Linked DNA regions of Reyranella humidisoli. The main gene of each other region encodes a partner of the protein of the gene in region 2 in a complex. Links are inferred from orthologs where the notes say so. Each region holds a gene or a part of one and is shown on either strand. Other genes may lie near its edges.

Region 1 (6,392 bases), on a different replicon or contig from region 2:
AGGGCCAGACGGTGCTGGTCGACACCTCGCCCGACGTCCGCAGCCAGCTCCTCGACGCCGAGGTCGAGCGGGTCGACGCGGTGATCTGGACCCACGACCATGCCGATCAGGTCCACGGTATCGACGACCTGCGGCCTTATGCGCTGCGCCAGGGCCAGATCGAATCGTGGTCGGATGCGCGCACCCATGCGGTGCTGCTCCGGCGGTTCGGCTACTGTTTCCAGGCCGAGGGCTCGGGATTCTACAATCCGATCTATCAGCATACGGTGATCGAGGGCCCCTTCACGGCCGCCGGCCTTCCCGTTGTGCCGTTCCTCCAGGATCACGGCACCATCCCGTCGTTGGGCTTCCGCTTTGGCGGTTTGGGATACGCCAACGACGTGGTGGCGCTGCCGGAGGAATCGCTGGCGCTGCTGGAGGGCGTCGAGGTGCTGATCGTCGACGCCATGCGCTACCGGCCGCACCCGACGCATGCCCATCTCGACCGGGCGCTGGAATGGATCGAACGGCTGAAGCCGCGCCGGGCCTTCTTGACCAACATGCATGTCGATATGGACTATGCGGAAGTCGACCGGACGACGCCGGACCACGTGACGCCTTGCCATGACGGTCTCCAGATCGATCTCTAGGGTGAAGAATTGTTATATTCCAGATGGATATCGGACGATTCTCACCTGACGCGCGAGCGGAAACGAAAGGAGTCCGGACGCCGGATGTTCCTGACGGTCGCCGTAGCGCTCGGCCTGGCCCCGCTGGCGGCTCCGTTCGCGGCCCTGGCGGCTGACCGGCTGGATGCTGGCGGGCTCACGTTTCGGGATTTCGGCACGCCTGACAACGGCTCGAGCTACACCCGCGGCGAGCAGAGCATCGGCGGCGGCACCAGCCAGAGTTTCACCCGCGTCCTCGGCATCGACCAGGCCAGCCAGGCCGTCCGGCTTCGGTTCGGCTCGGTGAAGGTCGAACTGCTGCTGCCGATGGGTTGGCAGGCGAACGAGGATGAGGAGCGGGGCATCGCCTACACGCTCGACAAGCGCATCCGGCTGATCGTCTGGCGGGTCGACTTCGCCTATGAGGGCGTCAAGGACGCGGAGCACTACACCGCCACCAAGACCGGCTCGATGAAGGCCCGCCGGCCGGGTGTCCAGGCGCAGGCCCGCAAACTCGGGGACGGCAGCTTCGTGATCGTCTACGAGAACGTGCCCAAGGGACCGACGGACAGCGGTCCGCGCACCGTATTCGACCTGGTCGTGCCCAATCCGCGGAACCCCAAGGTCGGCGTCCTGGTGACGCTCGGCATGCCGGCCAACGAGGCGAGCCGCGGCCTGCAACTCCTGGCGTTGATAACGCAGAACATGCGGATAGACTGGTAGAGCCATGTATATTATAGATAGTCTATATTTGTCATAATATATATTATACGATAATTGGGAATGAGTCCGACGCCATGACTTCAGGCAAACCCACCCCGGAATCCCTGCCCAAGGAACCGCTGCCGCGGCTGCTCGCGGTGATGGCCTGGCTGCGCGACCGCCAGCATGGTTGCCCCTGGGACATCGACCAGACCTTTCGCACCATCGCGCCGTACACGATCGAGGAAGCCTACGAGGTCGCCGACGCCATCGAGCGAGACGACCTCCCGGCGCTCAAGGAAGAACTCGGCGACCTGCTGCTCCAGGTCGTCTATCACAGCCAGATCGCCAGCGAGGCCAAGGCGTTCGGCTTCGACGACGTGGCGGCCGCGATCGCAGACAAGATGGTCGATCGCCATCCACACGTCTTCGGCGACCTCGACATCAAGACCGCCGACGCCCAGACGGTATCCTGGGAGGCCCGCAAGGCCGCCGAACGGGCGGCCAAGGCCGCCAGCGACGGCAGCGCGGCGGCAGAGGCTTCGGCCGGCGCCCTCGATGGGGTGGCGCGCGCCCTTCCCGCCCTGATGCGCGCCGAGAAGATCCAGAAGCGTGCCGCCCGGGTCGGCTTCGACTGGGCCACGATCGGCCCGGTCATCGACAAGATCGAGGAAGAATTGCACGAGTTGCGCGCCGAGCTCGAGGCCGGAAAGGTCGAACAGGCCAAGGTCGCCGACGAACTGGGCGATGTCCTGTTCGCGGTCGCGAATCTTGCCCGGCACTGCAAGGTCGATCCCGAGGTCGCACTCCGGGCCACTAACGACAAGTTCGAGAAGCGCTTCCGCCATATCGAGCGCCGGCTGGCCGAAGCTGGCCGCAAGCCGGCCGACGCCAGTCTCGAGGAAATGGAGACGCTCTGGCAGGAAGCCAAGTCGAAGGCTTGAGCCTCGTGGGCGGCTACGAGGGCCGTGCCAGCAGCGGCATGTTCGAGGCTTCGAGGAGCGTCCTCGCCTCGGTCAGCGCCTCCTCGGTGGAAGCCGCGATCAGTCCGGCGTGGATTGGCTGGGCCGGCATGTAGGGACCGCTGCCGAACTGGACGGCGCCGCCGCCGGCTTCACGCATCATCAGCGTGCCGGCCGCGTGATCCCACGGTTTGGTCATACGGTACAGGCTAAAATCTGCGCGCCCCGCGAGAATTTCAAGGTATTCGGCGCCGGCGCAGCGCAGCGTGGTGATCTGGCCCAGTCGTGAACGGTGTCCGGGGCTCAACTGCTCGTCGAAGGCCTTGGCGATCTTGTAGCCGACGAAGCCGTTCAGCGGCGCATCGGCCGGCTGGCCGCGCACGGCGGCGCCGTCGAAGGTGACGCCTTCGCCCCGATGCGCGACAGCCAGGCGGTCGCGCGGCACGTCGAGGATCCAGCCCGCGATTGCGGCCCTGTCCTGCACCAGGCAGACAATGATGGCGAAGCGGTCGCGGCCCGCGGCGAAATTCGAGGTGCCGTCGAGCGGATCGACGATCCAGCAGGCCTCACCCGGCCGGGCGATCAGGTCGAGAAGGCCCGGATCCTTCTCGACGGCCTCCTCGCCCACGACCGGCACGCCGGGCAGGATTTTTGCCAGCCCGGAAGCCAGCCGCTGCTCGGCCGCTTCGTCGGCAACGGTGACGATGTCGCCCGGCCGCTTTTGCCGGACGTCTTCCTTCGAAAGATTGCGGAAACGGGGCAGCAGCTCGGCCGCCGCCGTCTCGCGCATGAGTTCGGCGACCCGCTGGGAGGCGCCGGCGTCGAGCATCGGCCTCAGCCGGCGACGCCGAACAGGTCCTCTTCCTTCAAGATCACGTGGTCTTCGCCGGCGAGCTTGACCTCGGTGCCCGACCACTTGCCGTACAGGACCGTGTCGCCGACCTTGACGCCCAGCTCCTGCAGGCGGCCGTCCTCGAGGCGGCGGCCCTTGCCGACCGCGACGACCTTGCCCTGCATCGGCTTTTCCTGGGCCGTGTCGGGAATGATGAGCCCGCCCTTGGTGCGGGTCTCGGCGGCCACCGGCTTCAGCAGAATACGATCGTGCAAGGGCTTGAATTTCATGGTGTTTCCTTCGTCCTGAGTTTGGTGTTCGGAATTTTGCCGCTTATAGGAAGTGCGCCCGCCGGGTGTCAACGCGCCAGCTGGCGACGCTCGAACTGGGCGGAGGCTGCCTCGTCGAGAGCGACGGTCAGCCAGGCGGTTTCGCCGTCGTCGCGGCGGCTGCGGACCTCGCCGTGACGGTAGAGCCAGGCGATGGTCGCGCCGTCGGAGAGCGGCACGGAGACTTCGCGCGCCTCGCCGGCAGCGCCCAGCAGGTCCGCGATGGCGTTCATGAGCTGGTCCACGCCCTCACCCGTCAACGCAGAGACCGGATACTGGCGGGCGCGCTCGGCGCCCGTGGCGGTACGGGTTTCCAGCACCTGCCGCATGTCCTCCGGCAGGGCGTCGATCTTGTTCAGCGCCTCGATGAAGGGACGTCCCGCCCCCTCCTCGAGCGCGCCCAACTCGTGCAGCACTTCCTCGACGTCGAGGCGCTGCTGCTCGCTGTCGGGATGGGAGATGTCGCGCACATGCACGATCAGGTCGGCCTCGATCACCTCTTCGAGCGTCGCGCGGAAGGCGGCCACGAGATGAGTCGGCAGGTCCGAAACGAAGCCCACCGTGTCGGAGATCACGCAGCCCTTGCCGTTGGGCAGCTTGATCGACCGCATGGTCGGGTCGAGCGTGGCAAACAGCAGGTCCTTGGCCATGACGTCGGCGCCGGACAGCCGGTTGAACAGCGTCGACTTGCCGGCATTGGTGTAGCCGACCAGCGCCACCGTCGGCAGCCGCGCCTTCTTGCGGCCGGCGCGATTGACCTGACGCGTCTTGCGTACAGCTTCGAGGTCACGCTTGATGCGCACGATGCGCTCGCCGATCAGGCGGCGGTCGATCTCGATCTGCGATTCACCGGGACCGCCCATGAAGCCGAAGCCGCCGCGCTGGCGTTCGAGATGGGTCCACGAGCGCACCAAGCGGCCACGCTGGTAGTCGAGCGCCGCCAGTTCGACCTGCAGCCGGCCTTCATGGGTGCGGGCGCGCGCGCCGAATATCTCCAGGATCAGGCCGGTCCTGTCGATGACCTTGGTCTGCCAGGCCTTCTCCAGGTTGCGCTGTTGAACGGGGGTAAGCTTGTCGTCGACCACGACAAGGCCGATGCCCTGCTCCTCGACCGCCGCGGCAATGCGCGCCACCACGCCCTTGCCGATCAGCGTCGCCGGCGTGACCTGCCGCAGCGGCGCGACTTGCGCTAGCCGCACGTCGAGGTCGATGGCGCGGGCCAGGCCCACAGCCTCCTCGAGCTTGGCCGTGCTGTCGCGATCGCTGCCGCGACCGCGCGGGCCTGCCATGTAGGGACACACGACCGCAGCCACCGTCGCGGGGCGCACGGTTTCCAACGGCTTGCGAGTGCGCTTTTCCTGGTCGTCTTCTTCGAACTGGTCGATCAAATCAGCCTGCGTCGGCCTTGTCCCCGTCGAACAGCTGCACCGGCGTGACCGGCATGATGGTCGAGATCGCATGCTTGTAGACAAGCTGCGAGTGACCGTCGCGGCGCAGCAGCACCGAGAAGTTGTCGAACCACGTGACGATGCCTTGCAGCTTCACGCCGTTCACGAGGAAGATCGTGACCGGAGTCTTGTTCTTCCGAAGGTGGTTCAGGAAGACGTCCTGAACGTTCTGTGCCTTTTCGCTCATATTTTTTGGCCTCTTGCTGGGCAGCCGGCTTCCGAGGGGTCGCCGGTCAGAAGGTACGGGGTCCCTCCCCGCTACCGAGTTGCCTCAAATATAGGGGAGGTTGGTCTCAAAGCAATGCCACCAACTCATGACAATTACGCGCGCGCAGTCTCGGCGGATGTTCCAGGAGGGCCGCAGTCAGTTGCTCTGCGCCTCCCACCAGGACCGGAAGACACCCTGCCGCATGCGCACTTTTGAGATCGGCCTGGGTGTCACCGACCATCCACACGTTCTCGTCAGGGGCAATTCCCGTGCCGTCGAGTGCCAGATAGATGGGGTCCGGCGCTGGTTTGTCGCGGGCCGCGTCGCGCGCGCCCACGGCCTTGGCGATCCATTGGCCCCAGCCGAGATGGGCTACCTCGGCGCGCAGGTTGTCGCCCACCTTGTTGCTGACGATGGCCACGTAGCAGCCCTTGGCATGGCAGTGCGCCAACAGGTCGGCGGCGCCGTCGAGCGGCTCCAGCCGCTCCAGGTGGATGCGCAGGAACGTGTCGTAGAAAACCTTTTCCGCCTCGGCCGCGCGCGGACCGAACAGCGCCGGGAACAACTCGCGCAACGAGCCGTGGGCGCGGTCCTGCACTTCGGCCGACGTCCAGGGCGTCAGGCCCAGCGCCGTGAAGGTGTCGCGGTAACACTCGACGATCGTCGGCCAGGTGTTGACCAGCGTGTTGTCCCAGTCGAAGAGAACCGCGCGCGGAGGCTCAAGACCGGCCGGCCGGCTCACGTCACGGCCTCTCCCGCCTCGGAAAAGCGGACATACTCCTCGCGCAGACGGCGCGCCGTGGCACCGACCTTGCCGTCGGCGACCTTCTCGCCGTCGATCTTCACGACCGGCGTCACGAAGGAGGTGGCACTGGTGATGAAGGCTTCCTTGGCCTTCTTCGCTTCCTCGAGGCTGAACGGCCGCTCGACCAGCTTGAGCTGGAGCGAATTGCAGATCGTCTTGAGCGTGGTGCGCGTGATGCCGGACAGGATGCCATTGTCGGTCTGGCGCGTGATCAGTTCGCCGTCCTGCGTCACGATCCAGGCATTGGTCGAGGCACCCTCGGTGACGCAGCCTTTCTCGTCGAGCAGCCAGGCTTCGTAGGCACCGGCCTCGCGCGCGGCCTGCTTGGCCAGTACGTTGGGCAGCAACGCGACCGTCTTGATGTCGCAACGCTCCCAGCGGATGTCGGGCATGCTCTTGACGGCGACGCCGGCGCCGGCATCGGCCACAATGTGCTTGGTCGCCTTGGTGGTGAGCACG
Region 2 (12,128 bases):
CAGTCCGGGCTCTTCCTGTCGTCGATGAGCGGCACCACGACATGCAGGCCCTTGCCGCCGGTCGTCTTGCAGAAGGGCACGAGACCGAGCTTCCTCAGTCGAGCGGCGATCTCGCGTGCGCCGGAAATGACCGCCGCGAACTTCACGTCGGGCGCCGGGTCGAGATCGAACACCAGGCGGCCCGGCCGCTCGGGATGGCCCGGCTGGCAGTTCCAGGGATGCAGCTCGGTCCCGCCCATCTGCGCCACGGCGGCCAGTCCCTCGACGCGGTCAATCTGGAGATAGGGCTTCCTGTCGCCTTTCACCTTCACCTCGTCGAGAAGGTTCGAGGAGCCTGGCATGGAATGGCGCTGGAAGAACTTCTGCCCGCCGTCGATTCCGTCGGGCGTGCGCACGATGGAGCAGGGGCGGCCGGCGATGTGGTCGATCATCCAGTCGCCCACCGCCTCGTAGTACTCCGCCAGCTCGAGCTTGGTGACGGGCGGCTTCTCGTCGGGCCACAGCGGCTTGTCGGGATGGGATATCGACACGCCCATCACGATGGCCCGATCCGACTTGGCGATCGAAGGCTTGGCCATCTTCGTCTTCTCCGGATCCGCCGCGACTTCCGCCTCGACCTCCTCGGCCGGCTTGTCGCTGCGCAATCCCTTGAACGCAGCCTGCCGGATGTTGCCGGCACCGGTCCAGCCGGCGAACTCGATCTCGGCCACCAGGTCGGGCTTCGCCCAATGCATGTTGGCTTCCTTCGGCGGGCTGGCACCGGCCGCGAACGGGCTGGTCTTGCTCGCCACGGCACGCAGCTTCGGCATCAGCGAGCGCATCACGCTCTCGCCGAAGCCGGTGCCGACGCGGCCGACATAGACCAGTTTGCGGTCGTTGCCCTCGCCGCGATGGACGCCGGCGAGCAGCGAGCGCAGGCGGCGGCCTTCGCTGGTCCAGCCGCCGATCACCACCTCGTGGCCGGCGCGGCACTTGGCCTTGGTCCAGCCATTACTGCGGCCGGACTTGTAGGGCGCGTCCAGCTCCTTGGAGACGATGCCCTCGAGGTGCATGCGGCAGGCCGATTGCAGCACCGCATCGCCGCCGGTCTCGAAATGATCGACGTAGCGCAGGCCCGAATGCTTGCCCTTCATACCGTCGAGCAACGTCTTCAGCCGCGTCTTGCGCTCCGAAAGCGGCAGGGGGCGCTGATCCTCGGCTTCGAGGAACAGCAAGTCGAAGGCGAAGAAGATCAGGTCTTCCGACTTGTCGTTGGAGAGTGCGGCCTGCAATGCCGCGAAATCCGGCGCGCCATGGCTGTCGAGTGCAACAGCTTCGCCGTCGAGGATGCAATCCGGCAACGCCTCTGCCTGCTGGGCGATCGTCGAGAATTTCCGCGTCCAGTCGAGACCCTTGCGCGTGCGCAACGTCGCCTCGCCATCCTCAACGCGAAGCTGCAGCCGGTAGCCATCGAACTTCACCTCATGGGCCCAGCCCGCCCCGCCGGGGACGCGTTCGACCAGCTTGGCCAGCTGCGGTTCGACGAACTTCGGCATGGAGGCAACCTTCTTCGCCTTTGCCTTGCTCTTCGGCGTCGAAGCTGTGTTTCCGCCATTCTTCTTGTTGCTTTGCCAGACCGCGCCCGCGCCGCGCTTCTTGCTCGTCATGAACGGCTTGGGCGCCTTGCCGGTGCCCAGTGCGATCTCCTTCAGGGTGCGTCCCGAAGCGATTGACTTCGGGTCCTTCAAGACCTTGTCGTCATCGCCTTCATGCGCAGCATCATCGCGATGCTTGATCAGCAGCCAGTTGGTGCGGCCCCCACCTTTGCCACCCTTGCGGTCCCACTTCATGCGGACCAGGACAAAACCTCCCTGAAGCCGTTCGCCTGCAAGGGTGAACTTGAGATCGCCGCGCTTCAGTCCCTCGTGCGGATCGCCTTCTGGAATCCAGTAGCCGCGATCCCAAAGCTGAACGGTGCCGCCGCCATATTGACCTTCGGGAATCGTGCCCTCGAAGTCCCCGTAATCGAGGGGGTGGTCCTCGACTTCGACAGCCAGCCGCTTGATCGTAGGATCGAGCGACGGGCCCTTGGTCACGGCCCACGACTTGAACGTGCCGTCGAGTTCCAGGCGCAAATCGTAGTGCAGCCGCGTCGCGTCATGCCGCTGGATGACGAAACGCAGCTGCTTCGATTTGGGGACGGCCGCCTTGCCCGACGGCTCTTCCGTCAGGCTGAAATCACGCTTGGCGCGATAGGAGGCAAGCCTGTCGTTCCGCATGGATCACCGCTGGGGGCGCACCAGTTTGTCGCGCTCCCAGATCTTGTGCTTCTTCGCCGTGGCAATGAAGCCCTCGATGCCGTTCTTGCCGTCCAGCGCGATGACGCCCATCGCGGCATCGGTGTCGATGCCAGCCTTGTCGAGCAGAGGATTGGTCGCCGCGTTGAAGCCGATGGCCTTGAGATGACCGAAGGCATCGCGCAACCAGTCGATGGCCGCAGCCACGCCCAGCAGCTCCTTCGCGCCCGCCTCCGAGGGCAGGGCAACGACGGCGTCGAACAACACCGACGGCGCGCCATCGAGCTGCATGTCGGGGACGAGGCCGTTGCCTTCGAGCTTGCCGACCTTCGGCGCCACCAGCTTGAGGTTGGCACCCTCCTTCTTCAGCGCCTGCCGTAGCTTCTGGACCGCGTTCGCATCGCTGCCGTCGGTGACCAAGACGGCGACCGTGCGTCCCTGCACCGTCTTGGGCGCCTTTCCGATGATGCTGAGGGCCGGCGACGGATCGAGATCGTCGCGCGGCGGCACGGCCGGCGTGATCTTGTCGGCCTCGCCCACCATGCCCATGGCGGTTGCGACCCGCTTGCCGAGTTCCGGCTCGATCAGGTCCAGATGGCCCAGCATGCGCGTACGGATCGCCGGGGTCTCTACCTTGCTCAGTTCGAAGGTGAAGGCGCTGACGATGTGGCCCTGTTCGGGCGGCGTCATCGAACGCCAGAACAGGCGGGCCTGCGAGTAGTGATCGGCGAAGGATTCGGGACGCTCCCGCGTCTTGGGCCCGGCGTTCGGATCGGGGAAGCTCGCGAAGCCTCGCGTCGGGTTCTCGCGCGGGCCGTTGGGATCGAGCGAGTTGGGCTCATAGGCAACGCGGCCCGGCGGCACCGCCATGCGCATGTGACCGTCGCGCTGGAAGTTGCGCATCGGGCAGACCGGCTTGTTGATCGGGATCTCGTGGAAATTCGGCCCGCCCAGACGGCTGAGCTGGGTGTCGAGATATGAGTGAAGGCGGCCCTGCAGCAGCGGATCGGGCGTGAAGTCGATGCCCGGGACGATATGGCCGGGATGGAAGGCCACCTGTTCGGTCTCGGCAAAGAAGTTCACCGGGTTCTCGTTCAGCACCATGCGGCCGATCGGCGTGAGCGGGATGATCTCTTCCGGGATGAGTTTGGTCGGATCGAGGATGTCGAAGTCGAGCTCGTCGGCCGTCTTCTGGTCGAAGGCCTGGATGGAGAGCGTCCATTCCGGATAGTCGCCGTTGTCGATAGCTTCCCAGAGGTCGCGGCGCTGATAGTCGGGATCGGCACCGGCGAGCTTCACCGCCTCGTCCCACAGGGTCGAGGCCACGCCGAGGCTGGGGCGCCAGTGGAACTTGACGAAGGTCGATTCGCCTTGGGCGTTGACGAGCCGGAACGTATGGACGCCGAAGCCTTCGATATGGCGCAGCGAGCGCGGAATCGTGCGGTCCGACATAGCCCACATCAGCATGTGCATGCTCTCGGGCATCAGCGAGGCGAAATCCCAGAACGTATCGTGCGCCGAGCCGGCCTGCGGGAAGGCGCGATCGGGCTCCATCTTCACCGAGTGGATCAGGTCGGGGAATTTGATGGCGTCCTGGATGAAGAACACCGGGATGTTGTTGCCGACGAGGTCGAAGTTGCCCTCCTCGGTGTAGAACTTCACCGCGAAGCCGCGCACATCGCGCGGCGTGTCGACCGAGCCCGCGCCGCCGGCCACCGTCGAGAAGCGGACGAAGACTTTAGTGGTCTTCTTGGGGTCCTGCAGGAATTCGGCCTTGGTGAACTTCGACAGGTTCTTGAAGGGCTGGAAGTAACCGTGCGCGCCGCTGCCACGGGCATGGACGATGCGCTCGGGGATGCGCTCGTGATCGAAATGCTGGATCTTCTCGCGCAGCACGAAGTCCTCCAGCAGGGTCGGACCGCGCGCGCCGCTCTTCAGCGAATTCTGGTTATCGGAGATCGCGACGCCCTGGTTGGTCGTCAGCGTCTGGTTGGCAGATGTTGTGGTCTGGTGGGTTTCGCCGCCGGGGCGGGCTTCCGAAGGAGCCTGGGACTTCGACGCAGTCTTGGATTTCCGCACGATCATGCCTCACTGTTCACAGCTTAAGCTGCGACCTGAACGGCGCGTGCTCCGACTCGTTCCCGCCGCCTTGTCGACTACTTGCCGATACAGAAGTCGCGGAAGATCACGTCGAGCAATTCGTCGAGGCGCACCGCGCCGGTAATGCGGCCGATGGCCCGCAGAGCAAGGCGCAGGTCCTCCGCTGCCAACGCCACCTCAGGCGCACCCAGGGCACGCTCCAGCGCAGCCTGACAGTCGACCAGGGCCTCGCGATGGCGCACTCGTGTCAGCGGCGGCGCGCCGGCGCCGTCCTGCATCGATGCCTCGGCAGACTGTTCCAGCCGGGTCAATAACTCGGGCAGGCCGGCGCCGCCCGTTGTCGACAGGGCCACGATCCCAGAGGTCGCAACGGGCGCAAGATCGGTTTTGTTCACCACGACGATGTCGCGTGCCGGAGTCCAGTGCTCGGTCGACGCGATGATGGCCTGCATTTCCGCCCGCCAGTCGCCGGACGCGTCGAGCACCAGCACGCGCAGGTCGGCCGCGGCGGCCCGGGCGCGGGCGCGGCGCACGCCTTCCTGCTCGATGGCGTCGGTCGAGTCGCGCAGGCCCGCGGTATCGGCCAGCACGACCGGCCAGCCGCCGAGATCGAGATGGATCTCGATCACGTCGCGCGTGGTGCCGGCCGTCTCCGACACGATCGCCGCCTCGCGCCGGGCAAGGAGATTGAGCAGCGAGGACTTGCCGGCGTTGGGCGGGCCGATGATCGCGATCGACAGGCCGTCGCGCAGCCTCTCGCCACGCCGATCCTCCAGATGCGCCGCGATCTCTGCCTGGAGCCCGGCGATTGCGACCCGCACCTCGTCAGCCAGGCCCTCGGGCAGATCCTCGTCGGGGAAATCGATCGCGGCCTCGAGATGCGCCAGCGCCCGCAGGCCCTTACCGCGCCATTCCTCGTAGAGCCGGTGCAGCGCGCCATCCATCTGCTGCAGCGCCTGCCGCCGCTGCGCCGCCGTCTCGGCCGCAACCAAGTCGGCGATGCCCTCGGCCTCCGTGAGGTCGAGTTTGCCGTGCTCGAAGGCGCGGCGCGTGAACTCGCCGGGTTCGGCCAGCCGGCAGAAACCGAGATGGGCAATCGCGTCGAGCGCGGCCCCGACCACGGCGCGGCCGCCATGAAGGTGCAGCTCGACCATCGGCTCGCCCGTCTCGGTGTTAGGTGCGGCGAACCAGACGACCAGTCCCTTGTCGATCGCCTCGCCACTGACGGGATCGAGGATCGTGCGCAACACCATGCGACGCGGCGTCGGCAATGACTTGCGGGTGAGCTGTTCCAGCGCGTCGCCCGCGCGCGGGCCGCTCAGCCGGATCACCGCGAGCGCACCGGGATGGGCGCGCGTGGGCGTCGCCGTGCCCAGCGCGTAGATCGTGGCGTCGTTCACGTCCGCCGTGGTGCGGGTTGTGCCGGGCGCGCCGGCGGGGCGGCGGGCGGCGGGCGGGCCATCACCTTGTCGGCGATCTTCTCGTAGACCGCTTCGGGGATCAGCCGGCGCTCGACCAGGTCGGCCTTGGTCTTGAACGGCCGTGCGCGGATGATCGCGTCGGCCCGCACCTCGCCGATCCCGTCGAGCGACATGAGATCGTCGCGGCTGGCGCTGTTGATATCGATCTGGCCGGCGGGCGCGGGCGCGGCCGGCGCCGCGGGACGCGCGCCCTGGGCCAGGACCGGAGAGGCGATCGACGCCGCGCCCGTCAGGACCGCGACCGTTGCGAGGATTGCTTTAAACGACATGACGCCAGGCATTATCGCACGAAATCGGCCCAATTCGGGATGGGACGGCGCTCGAAGGGCACTTTCCAGCGGTGACAATTCGACCGGTCGATCAACTCTGCCGGCACCATGATCTCGGCCGGTACGGGCTGGCCGGCAAGATGACGAAGGACGGCCTGGGCGGCGATGGACGCGATGTTGAAGGCGCTGAAGTCGACGCTGGCCAGCATGGTCCCGCGTTCGATGTGATCGATCGCTGCCGGCAGTCCGTTGATTCCGACGACCGTCGCGGTCCGTCCGGCTTCCTCCAGGGCCTTCAGCGCGCCGAAGGCCATGACGTCGTTGGCCGTCCAGACACCGTCGATCCGGGGATGGTCGCGCAGCAGTTCGGCCATGGCCGCGCGCGCAGGTACTTCCTGCAGATAGCCGACTCGCGAGCCCACCAGCTCGATGCCAGGGTTTTCCGCCAGTGCCCGCTTCAGACCCTCGGTGCGATCCCGCGCGGTGCGGGCACCCGGCGTACCGTCCAGCGCCACGACCTTTCCGGTCCCGCCCAGACCCTGGAACAGGGCACGGGCGATCGTCTCACCCACCCGAACGTCGTCCGATCCGACGAAGGTCACGACGGGCACATTCATGCGGTTGATGAACACCCCCACCGGGATGCCGGCTGCGGTGATCCGCGCCACATCCTCCGCCATCGCGACATCGTCGGTCGGGTTGAAGAGGACGGCGTCCGGTCGCGCCGCGAGCGCCTCGGCCACCAGCGCCTTCTGCTCGCCGACATGGTCAGGCGTCGCGGTCACATAATGCACCGTGCGGGCGCCGGCTTGCGCCGCGGCCCTTTCGACGGCCAGCCGGGCCGCATCGTAGGCGGGATTCACACGGTTCTTTGTGAAAACCGCAAGGATCGGAGGACGGGTCGAGAGCGGGCTCATGGCCCTACTTTAGACCAGCGGCGCCCTGTAGTATCCGCCGGCCATGGCCCAGCCCTACGACAATATTCCCGACCGCCGTGTCATCGTCCGGCGCCGCAAGCTCGAGGAGGGCCTCGCCCGTCTGGCAGAGGACATGCCGCCTGGAGGTGAGCCGCCGCGCGCGCCAGTCCTGGCCCTGCTGCGCGATGCCCTGACCGCGGGCCGGGCGGAGATCCGCCGCCGCTTCGAGGAGCCGGGCCCGTTGAAGAACGACGGGCCGGCGGTACTGGCGGCCACGTCCTACCTCATGGACCAGATCATCCGGGTCCTCTACGACTTCGCCGACCAGCATGCCTATCCGGCGGCCAATCCCAGCGCCGGTGAGCGGCTGGGCCTTGTGGCGACCGGCGGCTACGGCCGCGGAGAACTGGCGCCGCTTTCCGACATCGATCTCCTGTTCCTGCGTCCCTACAAGCAGACGCCACGCGGCGAGCAGATCGTCGAGTTCATGCTCTATCTCCTGTGGGACCTCGGCCTGAAGGTCGGCCACGCGACCCGCACGGTCGATGAGAGCCTGCGCTATGCCGAGCGCGACCAGACGATCCGCACGGCATTGCTGGAAGCGCGCTATCTCTGGGGCGATCGCGCGCTGTTCGACGAGCTGCAGCGCGGCTTCGCACAGAAATTCTATACCGGCGACGGGCGCGACTTCGTCGATGCCAAGCTTGCCGAGCGCGACCAGCGTCATCATCGCATGGGCGATTCGCGCTATGTCGTCGAACCCAACGTCAAGGAAGGCAAGGGCGGGCTGCGCGACCTGCACCTGCTGTTCTGGATCGCCAAGTATCTCTATCGCGTCAGCGAGCCGGGCGAACTGGTGGCCAAGGGCGTGCTCACCAGGGAGGAAGCGCGGCACTTCGAGCGTGCCGAGCGTTTCTTGTCGACCGTGCGCTGTCACATCCACTATCTGACGAACCGCGCCGACGACCGCCTGTCGTTCGATCTACAGCGCGAGATTGCCGCGCGCCTCGGCTACCAGGACCGTCCGGGCAGCCGGGGGGTCGAGCGCTTCACCAAGCATTACTACCTGCATGCCAAGACGGTGGGCGACCTGACGCGCATCTTCGTCGCCGCGCTCGAGGACAGCCGGCGCCGCAAGCCCAAGCTTGCCGCGCTGTGGCAGACGTTGCGGCCGCGCGAACTCGAAGGCTTCCGGCTCGATGGCGAACGCCTCGCGGTGGCGACGCCCGATGCCTTCGCCAAGGATCCGGTGGCGATCCTGCGCCTGTTCCATGTTGCTCAGGAAAACGATCTCGACATCCATCCCGCGACCCTGCGGCTGATCACACAGAACATCCGGCTGGTCGACCGGCTGAGGAACGATGCCGAAGCCAACCGGCTCTTCATGGAGATGCTGACGTCGCGCCACGATCCGGAGACGACACTGCGGCGTCTCAACGAGGCCGGCGTGTTCGGCCGCTTCGTGCCCGACTTCGGTCGCGTCGTCGCGCAGACGCAGCACGACATGTACCACACGTATACGGTCGACGAGCACACGATCCGCGCCATCGGCATCCTCTCGAAGATCGAGTCCGGCGTCCTGAAGGAAGACCATCCGCTGTCGGCCGACGTGGTGCACAAGATCCTGTCGCGCCCCGTTCTCTACCTCGCGGTGCTGCTGCACGACATCGCCAAGGGTCGCGGGGGCGATCATTCGGTGCTGGGTGCCGATGTGGCGATGCAGTTGGGTCCGCGCCTCGGCCTGACGGCCGCCGAGACGGAAACCGTGGCCTGGCTGGTCCGCTATCACCTCGCCATGTCCGGCACCGCCTTCCAGCGCGACCTGATGGATCCCAAGACCATCGAGACCTTCGCGGCCCTTATCCAGTCGCCCGAGCGCCTGCGCCTGCTGCTGGTCCTGACGGTGTGCGACATCCGTGCGGTCGGCCCGAACGTCTGGAACAACTGGAAGGCCGCGCTCCTGCGCCAGCTCTACAATGCGACGGAGCAGGTTCTCTCGGGTGGCACGCTGAGCGGTGGCCGTGCCGAGCGGATCAAGCACATCCAAGGTGAGATTTCCAAACGGCTGGCGGGTTGGAGCGATGCCGACAAGGAAGCGCATTTCGCGCGCGGCTACGCCTCCTACTGGCTGTCCTTCCCGATCGACACGCTGGCCCGCCAGGCCGAGCTGGTGCGCGGCGCCGAGCGGGCGAAGCAGCCTCTCGCCATCGAGCACCGGGTCGACGACGAACGCTCGGTGACCGAGGTCACGATCTATACGCTCGACACGCACGGCCTGTTCGCGCGCCTCGCCGGTGCCATGGCGATCAGTGGCGCCAACATCATGGATGCCAAGATCTTCACCCTAGCCAACGGCATGGCGCTCGACACGTTCTGGATCCAGGACCTCGAGGGCAAGCCGTTCGATGGCCCGCAGCGGCTGGCGCGACTGGCCGCGCGCGTCGAGCTGGCGCTGTCCAACCGCCTCGACATCCAGCGCGAACTCGACAGCCAGCGCGGCTCATGGCCCAAGCGCGACCGGGTCTTCACCGTCGAGCCGCGCGTGCTCATCGACAATAACGCGTCCGACACCTTCACGGTGATCGAGGTCAACGGCCGCGACCGGCCGGGCTTCCTGCACGTCGTCACGCGTGCGCTGACGCGCCTCAACCTGCAGATCGCCACGGCGCACGTCACCACCTACGGCGAGCGCGCGGTCGACGTGTTCTACGTCAAGGACCTGTTCGGCCTTAAGGTCGTGAATGCCGACAAGTTGAAACAGATCGCCGCGACGGTCGAAGCCTCCATCCGCGACTTCGACACCCGCTTCGACCCGATCGCGAAGGCGGCGGAATAGCGCTGGGGCGCGCGTCACTCCGGCTTGAAGTTGGCTTCCTTCAGCAGCGCGGTGTTGGTCTCGACTTCCGACTTAATGAAGGCGGCAAAGTCCTTCGGGCCACGCGCGGTCGGCACGATGCCGAGCGAGGTGGTCTTGTCGACGAAGGCCTTGTCCTTTGAGACTTCGGCCATGCCGGCCGCGAGCCTGTTCACGATCGCATCGGGCGTGTCCTTGGGGGCCCATACGCCGTACCAGGAACTCAGGTTGAAATCCTTGAGGCCGACTTCGGCGCTCGTCGGAATGTTCGGTGCGAGCGGGGTGCGCTCCTTGGACGTCACATACAGGCCCTTCGCGCGGCCCGACGTGGCGAGCGGCAGCAGCGCCGTCCAGGGATCCATGAAGAACTGGACGCTGCCGGACATCAGGTCGGTATTGGCCGGCGCGGTACCCTTGTAGAGGATCTGGTCGAGAGGGATGCCGATCCGCTTCAGCCAGGCGAGTGTCGCGATGTGTCCGGCCGAGCCGCCGGAGGAGATCGCCACGAAGAACTTCTTCGGGTCCTTGGCGACGGCCGCCATCGTGGCCGCGTAGTCGTTTCCGGGCACGTTGTTGTTGGCCAGCATCACCAGCGGCGCCTCGCCCGCCTGGGCAATGGCACGGAAATCAGTCTGCGGATCGTAGGGGCAGGACGGGACCACCGTCTTGCCCAACACGAACAGGCTGGCGTTGAACAGGACGGTGTAGCCATCCGGCTCGGCGCGGCGGACCATCTCGGAACCGATGGTGCCCGAGGCGCCCCCGACATTCTGGATGACGATCTGCTGGCCGAGCTTCTCCGACAGGAACTGCGCGGTGATGCGGCCGAGGCCGTCGGTACCGCCGCCCGGCGGGTAGGGCACGATCATCTTGAGCGGCTTGTTCGGATAATCCTGTGCGAGGGCCGGCGCGGCGAGAAGCGAGGCGCCCATGGCGCCCAGGACGGTCCTACGACGGAGATTCATGGAATTTGCCTCGGGATGAAAAACTCAGGGGTGCACACTAACAGAAGATGCACAGGCCGTGCCATGAGCGGTCTCGCAAACTGTCCGGGAAACGCGGCGCTCGGCGACTTCGCCACAGGGCACACCGAGGGCACGCGACGTGTCCAGATGCTGCCGCAGCGTGGTTCTGGTGCCGGGCGCGATGGGGGAGGGTGCGCCCTCCCGGTAGCCCGACTTGAGTTCAATGGTGCGCTGGCGGCCGTCACGAAGCGCCAGCACCACGTCGACCTGGAGATAGTCGATCGTCTCGCCCGACTTGTTCTCAACGACGAGGCTGGGAACGCAATTGCCGTAAACATTGGAATCGCTACCGCGGGTGACGTCGATGCCGTTGGCGGCGACGGCCGCCGTGATCCCGCTGGAGGCAAGGGCCGCCATCGCCGGTAGAGCCAAACTCAACGCAACGAGGACTGTCTTCATGGTCGCCTCCAGCATGGTTCAGGTCGATTGCAGTCGCTGCTCCCGGCGCGTGGCCAGCATCTGCAGGATGGCCGCCGCGGTCTCCTCGATCGAGCGGCGCGTGACGTCGATCGTCGCCCATTTGCGGCGGGCGTAGAGGCGACGGGCCTCCTGTATCTCGCTCTGCACCGTGTCCATGTCGGTATATTCCGACTCGGTGTCCTGCTGCATGAGCCTCAGACGGTTGACGCGGATCTGCACCAGCCGCTCGGGATCGGTGATCAGGCCGACGATCAGCGGCCGCCTGGCCTCCTCGAGTTCGACCGGCGGCGGCACCTGCGGCACCAGAGGCACGTTGGCCGCGCGCACGCCGCGATTGGCGAGATAGACACATGTCGGTGTCTTCGATGTCCGTGACGGGCCGACCAGAATCACGTCGGCATCCTCGAGATCGTGCGTCGACTGGCCGTCGTCGTGCGCCAGCGTGTAGTGCATGGCGTCGATACGGTCGAAATAGCCTTCGTCGAGCTGGTGCTGGCGTCCCGGCCACTGCTCGCTCTTGGAATGGAAATGGACGGCCAGCACGCTCATCGCCTGGTCGAGCACACCGACGCAGGGCAACTGCAGGCGCCGGCAATGATCGCGCACGACGTCGCGCAACTCGGGATCGACGAGCGTATAGAGGACGGGGCCACGGTCGCGCTCGACCGCCTGCATGACTTTTTCCATCTGCGCCGGGGAGCGCACCAGTGACCAGACATGCTCCTGAACGAAGATGCCCTCGTACTGGACGAGACAGGCGCGCGCGACGCTCGACACGGTCTCACC

Evidence for each region.
Region 1: the proteins of KQ910_RS05860 (region 2) and hfq are in contact, whole or in part, in a crystal structure (PDB 3VU3), measured with the Escherichia coli proteins. The link is inferred for Reyranella humidisoli from one-to-one orthologs.

What each region holds. Positions count from the first base shown.
Region 1 is NZ_JAHOPB010000003.1:316,637-323,028, forward strand. Bases 3,485-6,392 are described here. They hold hfq (RNA chaperone Hfq), read right to left. Parts: upstream 5,108-6,392; coding sequence 4,862-5,107; downstream 3,485-4,861. Other genes in these bases: hflX (GTPase HflX), read right to left, coding at 3,502-4,860; KQ910_RS25040 (HAD family hydrolase), read right to left, coding at 5,214-5,870; dat (D-amino-acid transaminase), read right to left, coding at 5,867-6,392. In the rest of the region: KQ910_RS25005 (MBL fold metallo-hydrolase), read left to right, coding at 1-629; KQ910_RS25010 (hypothetical protein), read left to right, coding at 714-1,370; mazG (nucleoside triphosphate pyrophosphohydrolase), read left to right, coding at 1,445-2,293; KQ910_RS25020 (inositol monophosphatase family protein), read right to left, coding at 2,307-3,140; KQ910_RS25025 (co-chaperone GroES), read right to left, coding at 3,146-3,433. UniProt on the Escherichia coli protein: RNA chaperone that binds small regulatory RNA (sRNAs) and mRNAs to facilitate mRNA translational regulation in response to envelope stress, environmental stress and changes in metabolite concentrations.
Region 2 is NZ_JAHOPB010000001.1:1,199,037-1,211,164, reverse strand. The notes cover bases 1,812-4,699. They hold KQ910_RS05860 (catalase), read right to left. Parts: upstream 4,362-4,699; coding sequence 2,262-4,361; downstream 1,812-2,261. Other genes in these bases: mnmE (tRNA uridine-5-carboxymethylaminomethyl(34) synthesis GTPase MnmE), read right to left, coding at 4,433-4,699; ligD (DNA ligase D), read right to left, coding at 1,812-2,258. Also shown: more of ligD, read right to left, coding at 1-1,811; more of mnmE, read right to left, coding at 4,700-5,776; KQ910_RS05850 (ComEA family DNA-binding protein), read right to left, coding at 5,773-6,126; KQ910_RS05845 (sugar ABC transporter substrate-binding protein), read right to left, coding at 6,138-7,043; KQ910_RS05840 ([protein-PII] uridylyltransferase), read left to right, coding at 7,087-9,879; KQ910_RS05835 (Bug family tripartite tricarboxylate transporter substrate binding protein), read right to left, coding at 9,894-10,862; KQ910_RS05830 (hypothetical protein), read right to left, coding at 10,887-11,321; KQ910_RS05825 (pyruvate, water dikinase regulatory protein), read right to left, coding at 11,340-12,128.